Regions from separate parts of the Exiguobacterium sp. S22-S28 genome, predicted to be linked through region 2. Evidence: riboswitches for the same ligand, from Rfam matches in the RefSeq annotation. Region 2 holds a riboswitch; each other region holds the start of a gene.
What was found. A riboswitch is a leader RNA that binds a small molecule or an ion and turns the genes downstream of it on or off. The one in region 2 is predicted to bind S-adenosylmethionine.

Region 1: another riboswitch for S-adenosylmethionine. It lies ahead of msrA (peptide-methionine (S)-S-oxide reductase MsrA); the one in region 2 lies ahead of ACHA8N_RS13200 (methionine ABC transporter ATP-binding protein).
Region 3: another riboswitch for S-adenosylmethionine. It lies ahead of ACHA8N_RS15310 (LLM class flavin-dependent oxidoreductase); the one in region 2 lies ahead of ACHA8N_RS13200 (methionine ABC transporter ATP-binding protein).
Region 4: another riboswitch for S-adenosylmethionine. It lies ahead of ACHA8N_RS16145 (alpha/beta hydrolase); the one in region 2 lies ahead of ACHA8N_RS13200 (methionine ABC transporter ATP-binding protein).

Annotation. Positions count from the first base shown of each region.
Region 1 covers NZ_JBHFFC010000014.1:37,238-41,785, forward strand. Annotated here, with positions in the region: gene ACHA8N_RS03445 (C40 family peptidase) at 1-292, shown strand, start outside; gene ACHA8N_RS03450 (putative quinol monooxygenase) at 348-641, opposite strand; gene ACHA8N_RS03455 (M20 metallopeptidase family protein) at 720-1,892, shown strand; SAM riboswitch class I at 1,964-2,067, shown strand; gene msrA (peptide-methionine (S)-S-oxide reductase MsrA) at 2,172-2,702, shown strand; gene ACHA8N_RS03465 (DMT family transporter) at 2,809-3,288, opposite strand; gene ACHA8N_RS03470 (DMT family transporter) at 3,312-3,740, opposite strand; gene ACHA8N_RS03475 (NAD(P)H-dependent flavin oxidoreductase) at 3,863-4,548, opposite strand, start outside.
Region 2 covers NZ_JBHFFC010000030.1:55,842-60,389, forward strand. Annotated here, with positions in the region: gene ACHA8N_RS13190 (MetQ/NlpA family ABC transporter substrate-binding protein) at 1-235, opposite strand, end outside; gene ACHA8N_RS13195 (methionine ABC transporter permease) at 267-932, opposite strand; gene ACHA8N_RS13200 (methionine ABC transporter ATP-binding protein) at 929-1,951, opposite strand; SAM riboswitch class I at 2,032-2,137, opposite strand; gene ACHA8N_RS13205 (bifunctional cystathionine gamma-lyase/homocysteine desulfhydrase) at 2,197-3,363, opposite strand; gene ACHA8N_RS13210 (PLP-dependent cysteine synthase family protein) at 3,356-4,279, opposite strand; gene ACHA8N_RS13215 (S-ribosylhomocysteine lyase) at 4,276-4,548, opposite strand, start outside.
Region 3 covers NZ_JBHFFC010000031.1:168,405-172,952, forward strand. Annotated here, with positions in the region: gene ACHA8N_RS15305 (ATP-grasp domain-containing protein) at 7-954, opposite strand; gene ACHA8N_RS15310 (LLM class flavin-dependent oxidoreductase) at 951-2,009, opposite strand; SAM riboswitch class I at 2,082-2,189, opposite strand; gene ACHA8N_RS15315 (DUF975 family protein) at 2,308-2,946, opposite strand; gene ACHA8N_RS15320 (DUF2325 domain-containing protein) at 3,014-4,285, opposite strand; gene ACHA8N_RS15325 (DUF817 domain-containing protein) at 4,376-4,548, opposite strand, start outside.
Region 4 covers NZ_JBHFFC010000033.1:92,248-96,795, reverse strand. Annotated here, with positions in the region: gene rho (transcription termination factor Rho) at 1-393, shown strand, start outside; gene ACHA8N_RS16160 (type B 50S ribosomal protein L31) at 491-736, shown strand; gene ACHA8N_RS16155 (DedA family protein) at 772-1,404, opposite strand; gene ACHA8N_RS16150 (thymidine kinase) at 1,601-2,221, shown strand; gene ACHA8N_RS16145 (alpha/beta hydrolase) at 2,284-3,042, opposite strand; SAM riboswitch class I at 3,106-3,208, opposite strand; SAM riboswitch class I at 3,458-3,561, shown strand; gene ACHA8N_RS16140 (methionine ABC transporter ATP-binding protein) at 3,647-4,548, shown strand, end outside.

The DNA.
Region 1 (4,548 bases), on a different contig from region 2:
CTGTTCTGGCTTGATCCATTACGCAACGAACCAAGCCGGGAAATACGGGGGACGGACAAACGTCAGCGGCTATTGGTACGGCGCCTTCTTTACGAACCGCCGGACGACGATCAGCAGCGGAAAACGCTCGGATATCGTCTTCTTCGAAAATACGTATACCAATGGTCCGTCGCATATCGGCATCATGCTCGACAATGAATATTTCATTCATGCCGGCGGCTCGCAACTGCAGATCAATTCCATCTATGAACCGCGTTGGCGCGAACATTTCCTTGGTTTTAAATCGATGTAACATCACAAACAAAAAAGAGGGTCTGACTTTAAAGTCAGCCCTCTTCGCTTATCGTTCAGAACGTCATCTCGACGTATTTCGTGACTTGACGGTCTTCGAGATACAACTCGATTTGTTCGCGGTATGCTTTATAATGGTCCGATGCGATATGCGCTTCGAGTGCAGCCTCATCTTGGTAGACTTCATAGAGCATGAACTCATGTTCATTTTCAATCGATTGATGTAACGTATAACGTAAGCAACCCGGCTCGTTTTGTGTGGCTTTGTAAACCGTGCTTAAAATGGGAAAGACTTGATCTGCTAATCCTGCTTTGACTGTAAGAACGGCATTGACGATGATTTCACCCATGTGTTGATTCCTCCTCTGATTTGATTACCTCTACCTGTACCCGTTTTTCCTAAAGACATACCGTAAAGGATGATTTTGATGTTAGAAACCCTGTTTACCCATCTCGCACAACAAGAAGCCGAGATGATTCGTTTGCGCCGCGATTTTCACCGCCACCCGGAATTGTCGTTTCAAGAAGTCCGGACACCGGCCAAAATCATCGAATACTATGAAGCACTCGGTATCCCGTATCAAAAAAATGTCGGGGGTAACGGTATCGTCGCGACATTACAAGGGGCGTGTCCCGGAAAAACGATTGCCGTCCGTGCCGATTTTGATGCATTACCGCTTCAGGAAGAAACCGAACTGTCGTTTCGCTCAATCCGTCCCGGTGTGATGCATGCCTGTGGACATGATGGACACACGGCAATCGTCCTCGGACTCGCAGCTGCCTTTCAACCGTTGCAGGAAGAACTCGAGGGCACGATCCTCTTCATTCATCAACACGGTGAAGAAGTGTTTCCGGGTGGTGCCATTCAAATGATCGAAGATGGCTGCCTCGAAGGAGTGGATGCGATTTTTGGTACCCACCTTGAAAACGATCTTCCGGTTGGGACGATCGGTTACCACAGCGGACATACGTTATGTGCCATCGATGAATTTGAAATCGTCGTCCACGGTCAAGGTGGTCATGCCCAAGCCCCCCACCGGACGCAGGATGCACTCGTCGCCGGCGCACAGCTCGTCTGTAATCTTCAGCACCTCGTCAGTCGACGGGTCGATCCGTTTGAACCGGCGATTGTCGCCATCGGTTCGTTTCACGCCGGAACAGCTCCGAACATCGTAACCGGCGAAGCGCGGATTGTCGGAGAAATCCGGACGTTTAATGAACAACTCCGGCATCAGTTGCGCCAGCAGGTGGATCTGGTCGCCCGGACGACGTGTGCCGGAATTGGCGCTACGTATTCCATCGATTTCACGACCGGTTATCCGTCGCTTTGGAATCATCCGAATGAAACGAAGCTCATTCAGGAAGCGGCCGGCTTTTTACCGGAAGGACACGTCCGTGAAGTCAAACCGATGATGGCTGCCGACGATTTCGCCTATTATCTTGAGCAGGTCCCGGGCAGTTACTTCTTCACCGGTTCTGCGAAGACGGACGGTCGAACGATTTATCCGCAACATCACCCAAAGTATGAAATCGACGAGCAGGCCTTGCTGATCGGAGCCAAAACGTTAGGGGCCACGGTTCTCCGCGCCTTACAAACATAAGGATTGACTTTCCACTTTTGTGAATGGTATTATCATCCCAACGATAACGAACTTACATCAACTTCATATAACACTTATCAAGAGTGGACCGAGAGATCTGGATCGATGACGTCCCAGCAACCTGCGTACAGCAAGGTGCTACGACCAGCAAAGCGAAAGCTTTGGTTGATAAAAAGCGGCGACTCCTTTTGCAACCAAGCAAAGGAGTCGTTTTCGTTTTCTCGATGTCAGAAATGAGAGCATTACGGTTCAAGGAACCAAGGGAAAGGGAGAGATGACATGGAAAAAGCAACATTTGCAGGAGGATGTTTCTGGTGCATGGTGACACCATTTGAGGAACTACCGGGTATTCACAGTATCGTGTCCGGTTATACAGGAGGACATGTCGACAACCCGACATATGAGCAGGTCAAAACAGGAACGACCGGGCATTCCGAAGTCGTCGAGATTACATTTGATCCGGCACTGTTTTCGTACGAACGGTTACTCGAACTGTACTGGCCGCAGACGGATCCGACCGATGCCGGCGGACAATTCCAGGACCGCGGCACACAGTATGCACCGGCAATTTTTTATCATACGGAAGAACAACGTCTCGCAGCGATTGCGTCGCGTGACGCGTTAGCAGCAACGAACCGATTCAAACAACCAATCGTCACACGGATTGAACCGGCGCATGCCTTTTATCCGGCGGAAGAGTATCATCAGGACTTCCACAAAAAAAATCCGGCGCACTACAAAAAAGACCGGAAAGCGTCCGGTCGCGATGCTTTTATCGACGTCGCCTGGAAAGAAGAAGTAACAGTCTAAACAAAATGCAAAAAGGGATTGCCATCTCAGACCGATGGACAATCCCTTCTTTGATTTTTCCAGCCGAGATCTCGCGGTCCAACGTGACGAACCTTTTGTCGTCCACTCAGGAAATCGCTTTGACGTCCTCTGCTTGTTCCGCCTCATCGACGACTTGATACCGTTTTAAAACAAAAATCCCGGTCAGCATCACGGCGAGACCGGCTATCTGTCCAAGCGATAAATCGACCTGCGGCAGACCAAACCAACCGAAGACATCGACGCATAACGCAAAACTCAGTTGCGAAATCAAGACGACCGAAATTGCAATCGAAGGACCCAGCAGTTGAATCCCCCGCATGACACAAAAAACAACCCCGACGCCGACTAACCCGCCAAACAAATACAACGGTTCAACTTCGCGGATTGCCGAGAGCGTTCCTCCGCGAAAGAAGAGTAAGGCAAGCAACGAGCCGAGCAATCCGACAAGAAAGACTAACGTCGTCGTCGCCCATGCACCGAAGGCATGACTCATCCGCGCATTCAGCACGGTTTGTAAACTGATCATCATCCCGGCAACAACGGCACAAAACATTCCTAATCCCATTTGGTTTCCTCCTTTGATTCACTTCAGGCGAGCGAAAAGATCAAAACGCCGGTCAACATCAATCCGACACCGACCCATTGCCCCCGGTTGCTGCTTTTTTTGATGACACCGAACCAGCCGTTCAAATCAATGACAAAAGCACATAGAATCTGTGCGACGAGTAACAACGACATCGCCCACGTCATTCCAAGCAGTTGAATCGACGTTAGTTCCGTAACGACGACTAACACGCCGAGCAATCCGCCGCTGGCATAAATCAACGGCAACTTTCGAAAACCGCCGATTTTCCGGTCACGGACAAACCCATAAATCAACAAGCAACCCATCAAACCGACAAAGTGAACGATGGTCACGGATAACCACGGACCGACCGCGTCACCCAGGCGGGCATTAAAAATGCCTTGCAAGGCAATAAACAATCCACTGAATAAGGCAAACACGATTCCTTGCATCTTCATCCTCCTTTTTCTCCAATTATGAGTAGACCGCATTACGCCCGACTTTGAAAAGGACAAATGTCCTGAAATCAAAAAAAAGAAGCTCACCCATGAGGTCTGCTTCTTCTGCACTGACGCTATTGAAGTGTCCGATACATCCGTTCAATCCGTCCGAAGGCGTCATCCATCATCCGGTTAAACAGTTCCGCAACGGTTGGAACATCATCAATCAAACCGGCAACGAGACCGGCATTGACGTATCCTGCTGTCTCGTCGCCCTCAAGTGCCCCTTTGATATGAAATGATTCGTTCGTTTTTTCTTGGAACTCAGCGAGCGACGCAGGACGTAACCCTTCCACATACGCTCCGTTCAAGACACGCCGGACTTGTCCGACTTCACGACCAATAATCCGTGTCTCGAGATCATCCGCCTGCACAAGATGTCTTTTATAATGCTCATGCACACGGGATTCTTGCGTCGCAATCAACCGGGTTCCCAGTTGCACCCCTTCAGCTCCGAGCATCCAGGCAGCGGCGAGACCACGACCGTCACCGATTCCACCGGCGGCGAGAACAGGAATCGTGACATGATCCGTGATTTGCGGAATCAACGTCATTGTCGTCAACTCAAGTGGCGAATTGATTCCTGCGGCCTCGACTCCTTCTGCCACTAGTATATCCATTCCTGCCTGTTCGGCTTTAACGGCCTGTTTGACGGAAGCAACTACACCAATTGTTTGGATTCCCGCCTGCCGTAACTTGGACAAAAACGGAGCCGGATTACCGGCCGACAAGGACACGACCGGCATTTTTTCCTCAATCG
Region 2 (4,548 bases):
GTGCTTTGTTCGGTAACACGTAATCTTGGAATTTCTTGATTTCGAGTTTGTAGCCTTTTGCTTCATATTCTTTTTGAACGTGCTCCAAGATTTCAGCATGGGGAACGTTTGATGCTCCGATGACGAGTGTTTTTGAATCGCCGCTGCCTGATGAAGATTCTTCTCCACATGCTGCAAGGCTGACTGCTAAGACCGATACTGCTGCTGTGCCGACAAATTTTTTCCAAAGTTTCATGAATGATTCCTCCAATGAATTAAAGTTAGTATTATCGTTTATCGATTGCTTTGACGAGCAAATCACCAATAATCTGAATAATGAAGACGATGACGAGAATCAGCAGTGTCGCGATAACGGTGATGTTATTTTGTGAGCGCTGGAAGCCTTCGATGAAGGCCATGTCGCCCAGTCCACCACCACCGGCTAACCCGGCCATTGCCGTGTAACCGACGAGTGCGACGAGTGTTACGGTAATACCTGAAACGATTGCCGGAAGAGCTTCCGGAATCAAGACTTTATAGATGATTTGGAACTTCGTTGCGCCCATCGATTCGGCAGCTTCAATGACCCCTTTATCAACTTCACGAAGAGCGAGTTCGACCATCCGGCCGTAAAACGGTGCTGCACCCAGAATTAACGCCGGTAACGCAGCGGTCGGTCCTAAAAATGATCCGACAATGATTTTCGTAATCGGGATCAACAAGATTAATAAAATGATAAACGGAATCGAACGGAAGATATTGACTAAAAAACTGAGGACAGAATACAATGCTCGGTTCTTGAATAACAATTCTTCGTTTGTCGCGTATAACAATAGACCGATAACCAATCCGAGGATAAACGTCGCGAGCCCTGCAACAGCCGTCATATAGACTGTACTACCGGTTGCTTCCCAGACCATATCCCAATCCACATCTGCAAAAAATGTACTCATCGGTGATCCACCTCCACTTCAACGTCACTCGCTTGAAGTTTGGCGATGACCGCTTGTGTTTCATGTTCGGCACCGATCAACTGAATGAACAGCGTCCCAAGGGCGCCATCTTGCGTCTGTCCGACGTTCCCGCCAATGATATTAAATAATAAGGTCGAATCTTTCATGACTTCGGCAAGAATCGGGCTTTCAGCAGTTGAACCCACAAACGTCAACTGAACGATTTTCCCGGTCGGATACCGTTCCCGTAATTTCGCAAACGTCAATTCGTTTTCTGACGAAGACGTCAACTGTTTCACGAACTCTTTTGTCATCGCTTGTTTCGGATGACGGAAGACTTCGGCGACCGGTCCTTGTTCGACGATTTTCCCGGCTTCCATGACGGCGACCCGGTTACAGATTTTCTGAATGACGTGCATCTCATGCGTGATCAAGACGATGGTCAGTTTCAGTTTTTTGTTGATGTCGACAAGCAACTCTAAAATCGAGTCCGTCGTTTTCGGATCAAGCGCACTTGTCGCTTCGTCACATAATAAGACGTCCGGGTTCGACGCCAGTGCCCGGGCAATCCCGACCCGTTGTTTTTGTCCACCCGAAAGTTGAGACGGGTAAGCACCTTCACGTCCGTCGAGTCCAACGAGTTGAATCAGCTCGGCGACCCGCTCTTTACGGCGTGCTTTCGGATAACCGCCGAGTTCGAGCGGGAACATGATGTTTTCTTCAACCGTCCGCGACCACAGCAGGTTAAAGTGCTGGAAGACCATCGAGACGTTTTTGCGAACACCGCGTAATTCTTTTGGACGTAACGTCGTCATTTCGACCCCGTCGATTTGGATTGAGCCACTTGTCGGAGCTTCTAACATATTCAGCAATCGGATCAAGGTGGATTTCCCTGCTCCCGAATAACCGATTATTCCAAAAATTTCACCGCGCTCGATTGTTAAGTCGACATTGACGACGGCTTCAACCGATCCGCGCTTCGAGCGATAAATCTTTCCTACATCCTGTAAGCGAATCAATACTGTCCCTCCTAAACGTAAAAAAAGTGCGCACGTTTTAGAGCAAACGCGCGCACTTTTTCAGTACACAAAACCATTTGCTCTCATCTTGCAGACGTTCGTCTGCTGGAATTAGCACCACTTCGGAATAAATTCCGCGGTTGCCGGGTTTCATCGGGCCAGTCCCTCCACCACTCTCGATAAGAGTTATCGGTATTTAGTTATTTTTAATATAATCTGAATATTAGCAGGGCTTATTTTGCTTGTCAAACAGTTTTTTCTGAAACCGGCTGAAGCAGGCTGAACGCACGTGCTAAATCTTCTTTTAAGTCTTCTGCATCCTCAAGTCCAACCGAAATCCGGACAAGACCATCCGTGATGCCGAGCTCAGCGCGACGTTCTGCCGGAATCGAGGCATGTGTCATGCGTGCCGGAACAGAAATTAAGCTTTCAACAGCTCCAAGACTCTCAGCCAGCGTGAAGAAATGTGTCGCTTCGACGAGTTTCTCCGCGTTTTCCGCTGATCCGACATCAAAGCTGATCATGCCGCCAAATCCAGTCGCCTGTTTTTGTTGTGTCGCGTGACCCGGATGTGTTGGAAGTCCGGGATAGAAGATGTTCGAGACGACATCTTGTTCCTGTAAGAACTGAACAAGATCGTGTGACGTTTCTTCGATTGCATCCATTCGGATACCAAGTGTCCGTAAACCACGGACGAGCAGGAAGCTGTCCTGCGGTCCAAGAATACCACCTGTCGAGTTTTGAATGAAGTGAAGATCTTCACCGAGTGCATCGCTGTTGACGACGACGAGTCCGGCGACGACGTCTGAATGTCCGCCGATGTATTTTGTTGCACTGTGCAAGACGATGTCTGCACCGAGTGCAAGTGGTTGTTGCAAGTATGGTGTCGCAAACGTGTTGTCGACGACGAGTTTCAGATTATTGCGTTTCGCGATGTCAGCGACAGCAGCGATATCCGTGACTTTTAACAAGGGGTTCGTCGGTGTTTCGACATACAGCATCTTCGTGTTGTCTTGAACCGCAGCTTCCGTCGCGGCGAGATCCGTCGTGTCGACGAACGTCACTTGGATGTTGAACTTCGGCAAGACACGTTGCATCAAACGGAACGTTCCGCCGTAGACATCATCGGTCATGACGATATGGTCACCTGACTCCAGCAGGTTAAAGACAGCATGAATCGCAGCCATTCCTGATCCGAAGGCGAAGCCACGTGCGCCGCCTTCAAGGTCCGCGATCAATCGTTCGATGCTTGTCCGTGTCGGGTTGGCTGTCCGCGAGTATTCGTAACCTTCTTTTAATTGACCGATTTTCTCTTGTTTGTACGTACTCGTTTGATAAATCGGAGGTGTCACGGCACCAGTTGCTCGATCGACGCCTGTTCCTCCATGAATCAATGCTGTCTTTTTACGCATGTGTCTCGTCCACCTTTTCAAAGATTTGTTGGCTCAAATACCGTTCGGCACTGTCGGCGAAGACGGTGACGATGGTACTGCCGGGAAAACGTTCTGCAATATCAAGTGCTGCCGCGAGTGCCGCGCCGGCTGAACTGCCGACGAGCAGACCTTCACGTGCCGCTAATTCATGAACTTTCGTGAACGCGTCGTGGTCCGAAATCGTATGAATCTCATCGACCAGATCGCGGGAAACAAGGCTCGGCCATTTAGCCGTCCCGATGCCTTCCGTCTTATGCGGTCCGGCTGGTCCTCCGTTGAGGACAGAGCCTTCCGGTTCGACGATCGCGCCTTTTGTTCCAAGCCGCTCTTTCAAGTAGGCAGCGGTTCCTGCAAACGTTCCGCCTGACCCGCATCCGGCGACGAACCAATCGATGTGATCGAGTTCCGCCATCAGCTCAGGACCAAGTGTCCGCTGATATGTGACCGGATTTTCTTCGTTTTCGAATTGAAGCGGGACGTAGCTATTCGGAATCGTTTGTCCCAGTTCTTTTGCTTTATCAATCGCGCCTTGCATATCGAGTTCAGTCGGTGTGTTGACGACAGTCGCGCCGAGTGCCCGCATCAACGTCTGTTTCTCCTGACTGAATTTTTCAGGAACGACACAGATGACTTGTAAGTCGTATTTTTTAGCGGCGAGCGCCAAACCGATGCCGGTGTTGCCGGCAGTCGGTTCGATGATCGTTCCGCCTCGTGTCACATATCCTTGTTCGATAGCTGCATCAACGAGTTGAATGCCCAGGCGGTCTTTGACGCTGCCCCCAGGGTTCATCCATTCGAGCTTCGCCAAAATCCGCGTACCAGCAGGCAAATCGAATGAAGTAATCTCGTAAAGCGGCGTATTTCCGACGAGGTCCCGGACTGACTTCGCGATCATCCGAAGACGATGTCCCATTCATCACGACCGGCAAGCATTTTCTCGGCATAGTGCTTCGCTCCTTTAAGGTCGTGTGCGCTCGCAAATCCACATTGGACTTCGTTTTGCGCTGGAATTTCTTCTGCTGCTAAGACATCTTTTAATGTCTTCTCAACGAGTTCGCTCATTTTTTCGACGGAATCAAAGTTCATCATCGCCATGTAGAAACCTGTTTGGCAACCCATTGGCGAGACATCGATGACATCATCCGAATAGTTACGGATGTTTTC
Region 3 (4,548 bases), on a different contig from region 2:
CATAATTTATTTTACCGTTTGACGCTCCAACGCATTCCCAAGGAACTTCGCGAGCTCCAGCATTCCGAACTTACCGGCCGCCGCTTCCGCATCCGAGTTGTAGTTCGTATTCGTGTTGACATCATACGTATAGATCGTCCCGTCCGCATCCTTGATGAATTCAATCCCGGCGACAGCAATCTGATTCGCTTGCAGGAAGGCTTCGTATTGCTGGATGATTGGATCATCGAATCCATCAACGACTTTAAACTTCATCGGAGTTTGTGGTGCTTCTTCCCCGACCGGGCAGAACAAGTCATCGATCACACACGCATCCGCCGGGCACAGTTCAAAGCCTTCTGATGTATCAACTTGTACGGCGTAAACGAATTTTCCGCCGACGAATTCACAACGCGTGATATACGGTTCAGGCGCTTGGATATACTCTTGAATCAGGGTGATGCCGTCGACCGGCTCATCAAAGGTCGGACCATCGAGATACGTTTCAAGTGCTTCAATCGAATGGAACAACTGGACACCAAGTCCTTTTCCGGCACGGTTGTGTTTCGTGATGAACGACGACACCCCGATGTTTTTCGCCGCTTCAACAATCTGATCACGTCCGACGGCAGCCGTCGTTTTCGGAACACGGATACCGGCTTTTCGAAGAGCCGTATATTGATTGATTTTACTGACTTCCAGTCGCAACGCACGTGTTCCGTTGAAGACCGTCCGGTCGTGTTCCTCGAGCCATGCGAGCACCCCTTCCGTCAGTTCCGGCGCGTAGCGGTGCCCGCGCGTATGCGAAGACGCACTCATCCGGCTGTAGAAGACGCCTTCTGGCGGGATTTCATCAAGCGGGACCTGTCCTTCATCGAGATGCCACTGTTCATACGGCAACTCCAGTTCCTCGAGTCGTTTAATTAAATGGTCCGTCCATTCTTGGTTTTCGTGTAAGATATGAATTTTTGTCATTTGGTTTGACCTACCTTTCGTTTTTCTTCGACAAGCGGCATGACGTCGCGCGCGAAGCGTTCCATCTCTTCAAGTTGTGGTGAGAATTGAAGTAATAATAAGGAGACACCCACCTGCTCAAACGCAAGAATCCGTTCGGCAATCTGTTCCGGTGTGCCGATCAAATCAGGACGGAGTCCGCGGTTGGAGACTGAATAATCGTTCCGTTTTACCTGCTGTTCGAGTTGCGATTTGCTGACGAAATCGTCGTACCCGACGTACCCGGCACCGTCTTCCTTGACGTCCGTGATCCGTTGCCACTCTTGAACGGCCTCTTCTTCCGTATCGCGGCAGATGATATACGCAGCCAGTCCAAAACTTTCAAGCGGCGGTTGTCCGGTCGCTTGTCGACGCGCCTTCATATCCTCAATCTTGACGGATACTTCTTCTACCGTTCCGCCGTGCATGACATAGGCATCACAATGATTGACGATGGTTTGTTTGCCGGCTTCACTTTCCCCGCCTGCGTACAACTTGATGCCCGGTCGTTGAACCGGCTTCGGATGCAGTTGTGTCTTCTCAAGCGTATAGTAGTTCCCGTCGAAGCTGTACGGTGAGGCGTCTGCCCATAATCCTTTCATGATCGTGACAAACTCTTCCGTCCGCGCATACCGTTCGTCATGCGCCGTGAAGATCCCGTTGTATTGCCGCGCTTCTTCTTCCCACCAGGCAGAGACAACGTTCAGCGTAAAACGTCCGTTGCTGAGTTGGTCGATGTTTGCTGCCATCTTCGCCGTCGTCGCCGGATTATGGAACCCCGGACGGACAGCTGTCATGATTTCCAGCCGTTCTGTCGTCGCAGCAATCGCCGCTGCTGTCGTCCAGGCTTCAAGACTTGGCGCTTCCAGCCCTTTGATGTCATTTAAGTTTAATTCTGCAATCAGCGTCGTCGAAAACCCGATTTGTTCTGCTATTTGCGCCACCTGTTTGGCATAATCGAACGTCGCCGGCATCTGTTCGTCCTCGACGTTTCGTAACCACCCTCCAAAAATCGGTAACCAAAATCCATACTCCATTTGCTATGTCCCCCTTATTAAAAAAATCGCTCTTCTCGAAAATCGAAAAGAGCGACGGATTCATCATGTCTGCTCTTATCTGTAAAGGGGTTGATCCCTTTAGGAAGTAGCACCTTCCGCGCATGATGCGGGGTTGCTGAAGTGTCTTCGGGCCATTCCCTCGACTTCTCTTGATAAGAATTATTGGAATTATCGTACACTTTTTAGTAGAGTAAAGCAACCACTAAACCTTGTTTTCCAATCGGAATTAAAAACAGTATCAAAAAAGGACGAGAGCTGGGCTCTCATCCTCATTTTCTTAATATGGGGCAACAAACGTCGACTCTTCGACAGGTGCTTCTTCACCGCGGATGCGGTCATAAAACTTGGCGAGGGTGACGCTGAAGTAAGGTCCAACCCAGAGGAAGGCAATTCCGATCGTAATCAAACCAAGCAGGAACCAACCAATGAAGGAGAGGACAAGCATAAAGGCTTCCATCTTGTGACCATCCATCATTTGGCGTGATCGCGTAATCGCATCTAAAATACCGATCGACGGTTCGTCACGTAAAATGTAATAGGTCAGCATATACGAAAATGACTTGATGATCCCTGGAACGATCAACAGTAAGAACCACAATCCAAGAAGAATACCTTGAACAAGCGACAGACCGACTGCTTTCAAGAAAAACTTATACGGCTCGAATAAATCGACGATTTTTGCCTCTTCTTTACGGGCGACAGACAGCGCAAGCCATGCCCAACCGATGGCAAGCGGCAGGAACAGGATGTTCAACACAAATCCAATCACATCGATGAACTGAAAGTCTTCGTTCGGAGCAGAAGAAAACGTAGTGGGAATCCCTTGAATGATGAGAAACAGTAAAAACATGAGTGCCATTAAGACCCAGCGACCGTTAAGTGACTCACGTGCCGATAGTTTTAATTCTTTAATCATAAAGATCCTCCTTAAAATAAGTGCTACTCCTATTTACGGTTTATGCGGCAAGGAGTTTCAGTTATTTTTAAGATTTTCCTGTTTTTAACTTGTGCAGGCGTGCTTTTTCGAGCTGACGTTGGCAGGCCGTATAGAGCGAACGACGACCATCGAGGCGTTCCATCGCAAATGGGATGGCATGTTTTTTGGCTTGTGCGATGACATGGGCTGACGCCGCATGGGAAACACGACTCGTAATTACGACGATGGCATCCGTCTTTTGCGCGAGGCTGGCAATTTTCTTCGCCGACTGGGCATCTCCCGCTAAATGAATCAGCTCGATTCCGGTCTCAGCAAAAAATGTCCGGTAGACCGGTGCCTGCTGTTCGTTTCCGACGATGACGAGCCGCATTCCTTTAAACGCTGCAAACTCAAGCGGCTCCTTGTCGACGTAATCGATGGGTTGTCCCGGCAGCGACGTCGTGACGAGCGGTGTCATCGGTTGTTGTTTCTTTTCACGAATCCGGCGTGGTTGCCGGACCTTTTTCACAGTCGGTTTTCGCTTCATCTGCTTGGCATATCGTCCGGTCGATTTTTTTGATACGGATGTCACGTCCATTTCTGCCGTCGCGTCTGTTGGTTTCGATTCTGTTGACGGATCGAACGGTTGAACGATCGGTTCTTCATATTGGAAGGCATACTTCCAGGCAATCGTCAGTGTTTCCGGATGACCTTTCCACATCACCAAGTCGACGAGTTGTCCTTCCTTCAATTGAAAGAATCGCATATCTTCGACCGGAGTTGCGTAGTAAAACGGTTTTCCCGTTTCATCCTTCAACGGACCGTTGACCGTCGACTCGATAATGCCATGATTTTTGACGATACATTTTTCAAAGACGATTCGTTGCTCCAGCGTCTTCATTTGATCGGTTGCGACGACGGCGAGCACTTCCAGTGACGTCCGCCGTTGGTCTTGATGAATAATCTGGACGCGGACTTCCATGCCGTGCTCGAGATTCCATTGACGGATTTCCTTTTCCGAGATATGGCTGTTCGGCCATTCCTGCAACGATCCGCCTTTTAATTCCCGGACAAATGTGTACGCATACCGTTGTTCGACAATCGGTTCGTCCGATTTTGGCATTTCCGTCAGCGGACCGGGTGACATCGGTTGCTCTTCTTTCGTCTGTTGAATCATCTCTTGCGGATGTACGCGTGGTGTATAATAGCGCGACAGTTGGACCCACTCATCGATTCCCCGGATTTCCTCGAGCAGCAACTCCCAATCTTCCGCCGTTTCAACGATCTGTAATTTACCGGCGACCAATTCTTTCGCCCGTTCCATGATTTGTTGCATCATCTCAAACAACCCCTTTGCTTTTTTTCAACTATAGCAAGGGGATTTCGTGTAGGTTGGTCTAAAAATAACCAGGTATTTTTTTGTTTAGGGTTAGGTTTTAATTTCGATTGACGGGTCGCCCAACCGGTATTTTTCGACAGCCACAATTAAGATTGTGATGATCACAAGCAAAAACCAAGACGACAGTTTTCCGAAGTCGACCAGTTCCCAGCCTTCTTCTTGATTCGGATAGACCCATCCCTTAAAAAACGTCACGATATTTT
Region 4 (4,548 bases), on a different contig from region 2:
CATGGCGGCAGCCTGACGATTCTTGCGACAGCGCTTGTGGAAACGGGCTCACGTATGGATGATGTCATTTATGAAGAGTTCAAAGGAACCGGAAACATGGAACTTCATCTGGATCGGAAATTATCCGAACGCCGGATCTTCCCGGCAATTGATATCCGGAAATCCGGAACACGGAAAGAAGAGTTGTTGTTACCGAAAGAACAATTGGATGCGTTATGGACGATCCGTCGGACAATGAATGAATCCAATGAGTTTGTCGACAGCTTCTTACGAAAGATTCGGGATACAAAAAATAATGAAGAATTTTTTGTTGAACTGGAGAAAGAAAAGAAGAAGCCTGTCCGGCGCGCACCTGTTAAACCGCGTGTGACGAAAACAGACACAACGACTTGAAAATAGGTATTGCGGGTCGTTAAAAAATCGTTTAGTATAGGAAGGTAACTTACTCTGGCTCAGCAAATGAACCAGGGCGGAAGGAGAGAAAACAACCATGAAACAAGGAATTCACCCAAACTACAACAAAGTTGTATTTATGGATTCAACTACTGAGTACAAATTCTTGACTGGTTCTACACGTTCTTCGAACGAGACAATCACTTGGGAAGATGGAAACGAGTACCCGCTCATCCGCGTGGATGTGTCTTCGGACTCGCACCCATTCTACACTGGTCGTCAAAAGTTCAACGCTGCAGACGGTCGTGTCGATCGCTTCAACAAAAAATACGGCCGCAAGTAATTGCGACCCCGGTATTAAAAAACAGCCTGTCTCCATCACTGGAGCAGGCTGTTTTTGTATAGACAGAACTTGGTACGGTACGCCAGATACGTTCTCAAAACGAAAGATAGTCCGATTCCACCGGCAGCTCCGATAAGATACGGGAGTGTATCCGGATTATTCGCAAAATGTTCCATGAGCAGACTGAAGGAAAAATGACGACCGAGGAAATAACCTGCCCCTAAAAAGATACTGATCCAAATCAAGGCACCGGTATACGCATAGGTGACGAAGATCCGGAACGGCATTTTCGAGACACCGGCAAAAAATGCGGACAGCTGCCGGAGACCGGGTATGTAGTAACCGATGATTAAAACGGTTTTTCCGTAACGTAAAAATCCGACTTCTGCTTTGAAAATATGTTTTTCAGAAATCCGTAACTTCGGAGCCATCCGGTGAAGGAGTGGCATCCCCAGTTTTAAACCGAGCATATAGCTGATGGTCATGCCGATGCAGCTGCCGGCGTAAGCCGCGAGAATAGTTCCGATCAGCGGTAAATCACCGTGGTGCATCCAAAATCCGGACATGACAAGTAACGTCTCGTCAGGCACCGGGAGACCGACGATTCCGCCTGCTAACAGAATGGCGAGTCCGAACGCTCCATATTGTTGGAGTATGTCATGTAGCATGTGATGAATCGGAGTCACCTTCCTTCAAAGAAACTTCTCTTCTAGTGTACAGGAAATAGATACCAGTTGAAATGAGAAGATGAAGAAAAATCCGGATTTGGAAAGGCTTTTTGATTTTTAGAAGTCAATCCTTTTTCTTAATCTGGATTCGGGCTATACTCGTTAAAGTGACTATTTTAGAGGACGGTGTTTTACGATGATGCATGTGATCAATCAATATGGTTGGATTGAAGTAATTTGCGGAAGTATGTTTTCCGGAAAATCAGAAGAACTGATCCGTCGCGTCAGACGGGCACAATACGGAAAGTTGCCGGTTCAAGTGTTTAAGCCGGCGATTGATGACCGGTACCACGAGGAGCATGTCGTGTCGCACGTCGGTAACTCCGTCATCGCGATTCCGATGGCGACGAGCCGTGATGTTTACGCAGCAGTAGCGGAAGAGACGCAAATCGTCGCGATTGATGAAGTCCAGTTTTTTGACGATGAGATCGTCGCAGTCATCGAAGCACTGGCTCAAGATGGCAAACGCGTGATTTGCGCGGGGCTGGATCAGGATTTTCGGGCGGAACCATTTGGGAAGATGCCTGAATTACTGGCGCGGGCTGAGTTCGTGACGAAATTGCAGGCGATTTGTCTTTCGTGCGGTGATCCGGCGTCACGGACACAACGATTGATTGACGGGAAACCGGCAAACTACAATGACCCCATTATTCTTGTCGGAGCGTCTGAGTCATATGAACCACGTTGCCGCCACTGTCATCAAGTTCCGGGGAAACCGCAACCGTTACAGGAATGGAAAAAACAACAACAGAACTAACAGGACACGATAGAAAAAGCGAGCAATTTCCGGCAATGAGACCCGGGAATTGCTCGCTTTTTTTAACCGGTCTGCGTCAGCCGGCTAAACTGATTGACAAATTGTGCTGTTTCACGGACGATCGTCTCTTGATCGTGATCGAGCGTCGCCACGTGATAGGAATCGAGCAGACAATAACTTCGTTTGTCATCGGAACCAATTGTCCGGTGCAGGTAATCCGAACAGGTCGGTGGAACGACATGATCTTCAGCAGAATATAAAATAAGCGTCGGAATTTGAATGTCAGGAAGTACGGGAATCGTCTCGCCAATCAGTCGTAACAGCTCAGACGCACAAACAGACGGGACATATTCATAGACGATTTCGAAAGCCGATCGTTTAATGTCGGGTGGACTTTCCGGCAGATAGACCGTGCATTCGGTGAACGATAATGCTTCATAGGCGGGGACAGATAAGGCAGCATTGATCGTGATGATTCCTGCAACCGGCAGACCTTCTGCAACAAGAGCAAGGGCAAGTGTCGCGCCCATTGACTGTCCGACAATGAAGATGGATTCGCACCGACGGGTCAATTGTTCATAGCCGTCACGGACACTTTGTTTCCAGTCCTCTGCCGTCGCCGCCTCAAAGTCACGCAAATCCGTGCCGTGACCGTGCAGGCGCGGCGCATAGACGGAGAAACCGCGTTCGGCAAAGCGTTCTCCTACAGCCCGAACACTTTGCGGGGTTGCGTTGAAGCCGTGACAGAGCAAAATGCCGACGGATCCACGGTCAAAGAAAAAATCGTCGGCGCCAGGTAAAACAGGATAAACCATACTCATCATCTCGTCCTCCATTTCAAAATAAAAAAACCCATTTGGCTTTGGACGCAAACGAGTTTCTCGTGTGTATCATCCAAAGCAGCCGCTTTGCTGGTCGGAGCACCTTGCAAATCGCAGGTTGCCGTGGAGTCCTAGAGCCAGGTCTCTCGTCCACTCTTGATATAACATATAGGAATTGTCGGATTAATCATTGAGAAGATGATAGCACTGCTAGAAAAGGATTGTCAAATGCTCCTTGACCGGCGACCGGAACTCTTCTATGATGAAGCCCAACCCGGGAAATCAATCGATATGGGTCATATGGTTTATTTTTGAAAATATGGTTGACCTTTAAAAGATCTTTCTGTAATGTAAAAATTAGTTTTACGACATAAGTTCGAACAGCAACAACACACATATGAATTTCATACCGCAACACTTATCCAGAGAGGTGGAGGGACTGGCCCTACGAAACCTCGGCAACAGACTCATTATGAGCACTGTGCCAATTCCATCAGACAATTGTCTGAGAGATGAGTCGAGTGGATTCTGCCATTGTGCGGATCCAGGTCTCTTCTTGTTTCTTAAGAAGAGGCCTTTTTGTATTTTTAAAGGGGGAGAAATGGTGATTACATTCAAAAATGTAAAAAAAATCTATCAGACAAACGAGCAATCGATTGCGGCTTTAAACGGAGTGAATCTTGAAATCCGAAAAGGCGAAATCTTCGGCGTCATCGGTTTCAGCGGAGCCGGAAAAAGTTCTTTATTACGGTGTGTTAACCTGCTCGAACGTCCGACATCCGGCAGTGTAACGGTCGATGGACAAGATTTGACGACACTCTCGGCGAAACAATTGCGGGAAGCAAAACAACACATCGGGATGATTTTTCAGCACTTCAATCTGTTGGATTCCAATACGGTTTTTGCGAATATTGCCAAACCTCTTGTCTTAAAAGGCGTCAAAAAAGAGGAAGTCCACCGGCGTGTCACCGAACTGCTGGATTTTGTCGACTTGGCAGACAAAGCCGATCATTATCCGGATCAGTTATCCGGCGGACAGAAGCAACGTGTCGGGATTGCCCGGGCCCTTGCCACTCAGCCGTCCGTCCTGTTATGTGACGAAGCGACATCCGCCCTTGATCCGCAGACGACACAACATATATTACGTCTGTTGAAACAGATTAATCAGGAATACGGCATCACGATTTTACTGATTACCCATGAGATGGGTGTCATCCGTGAGATTTGTGACCGGGTCGCCGTCATCGAGGCCGGTAAGCTGATTGAGTCGGGTACCGTGTTTGACGTCTTTTCGAATCCGCAGACGGGGACAGCGAAAAATTTCGTCCGTTCCGTCATGCAGGATGAGATTCCGGCGTCGGTTCAACAAGTCATCGATCAGCGTGGTGCCGGGCATCATATTTATAAAATCAATTTCCTTGGGGCAGGCACCGGACAACCGCTTTTATCACAAGTCGCGAAACGGTTTGATGTTGATCTCAACATTCTGCACGGCAGCATCACGGA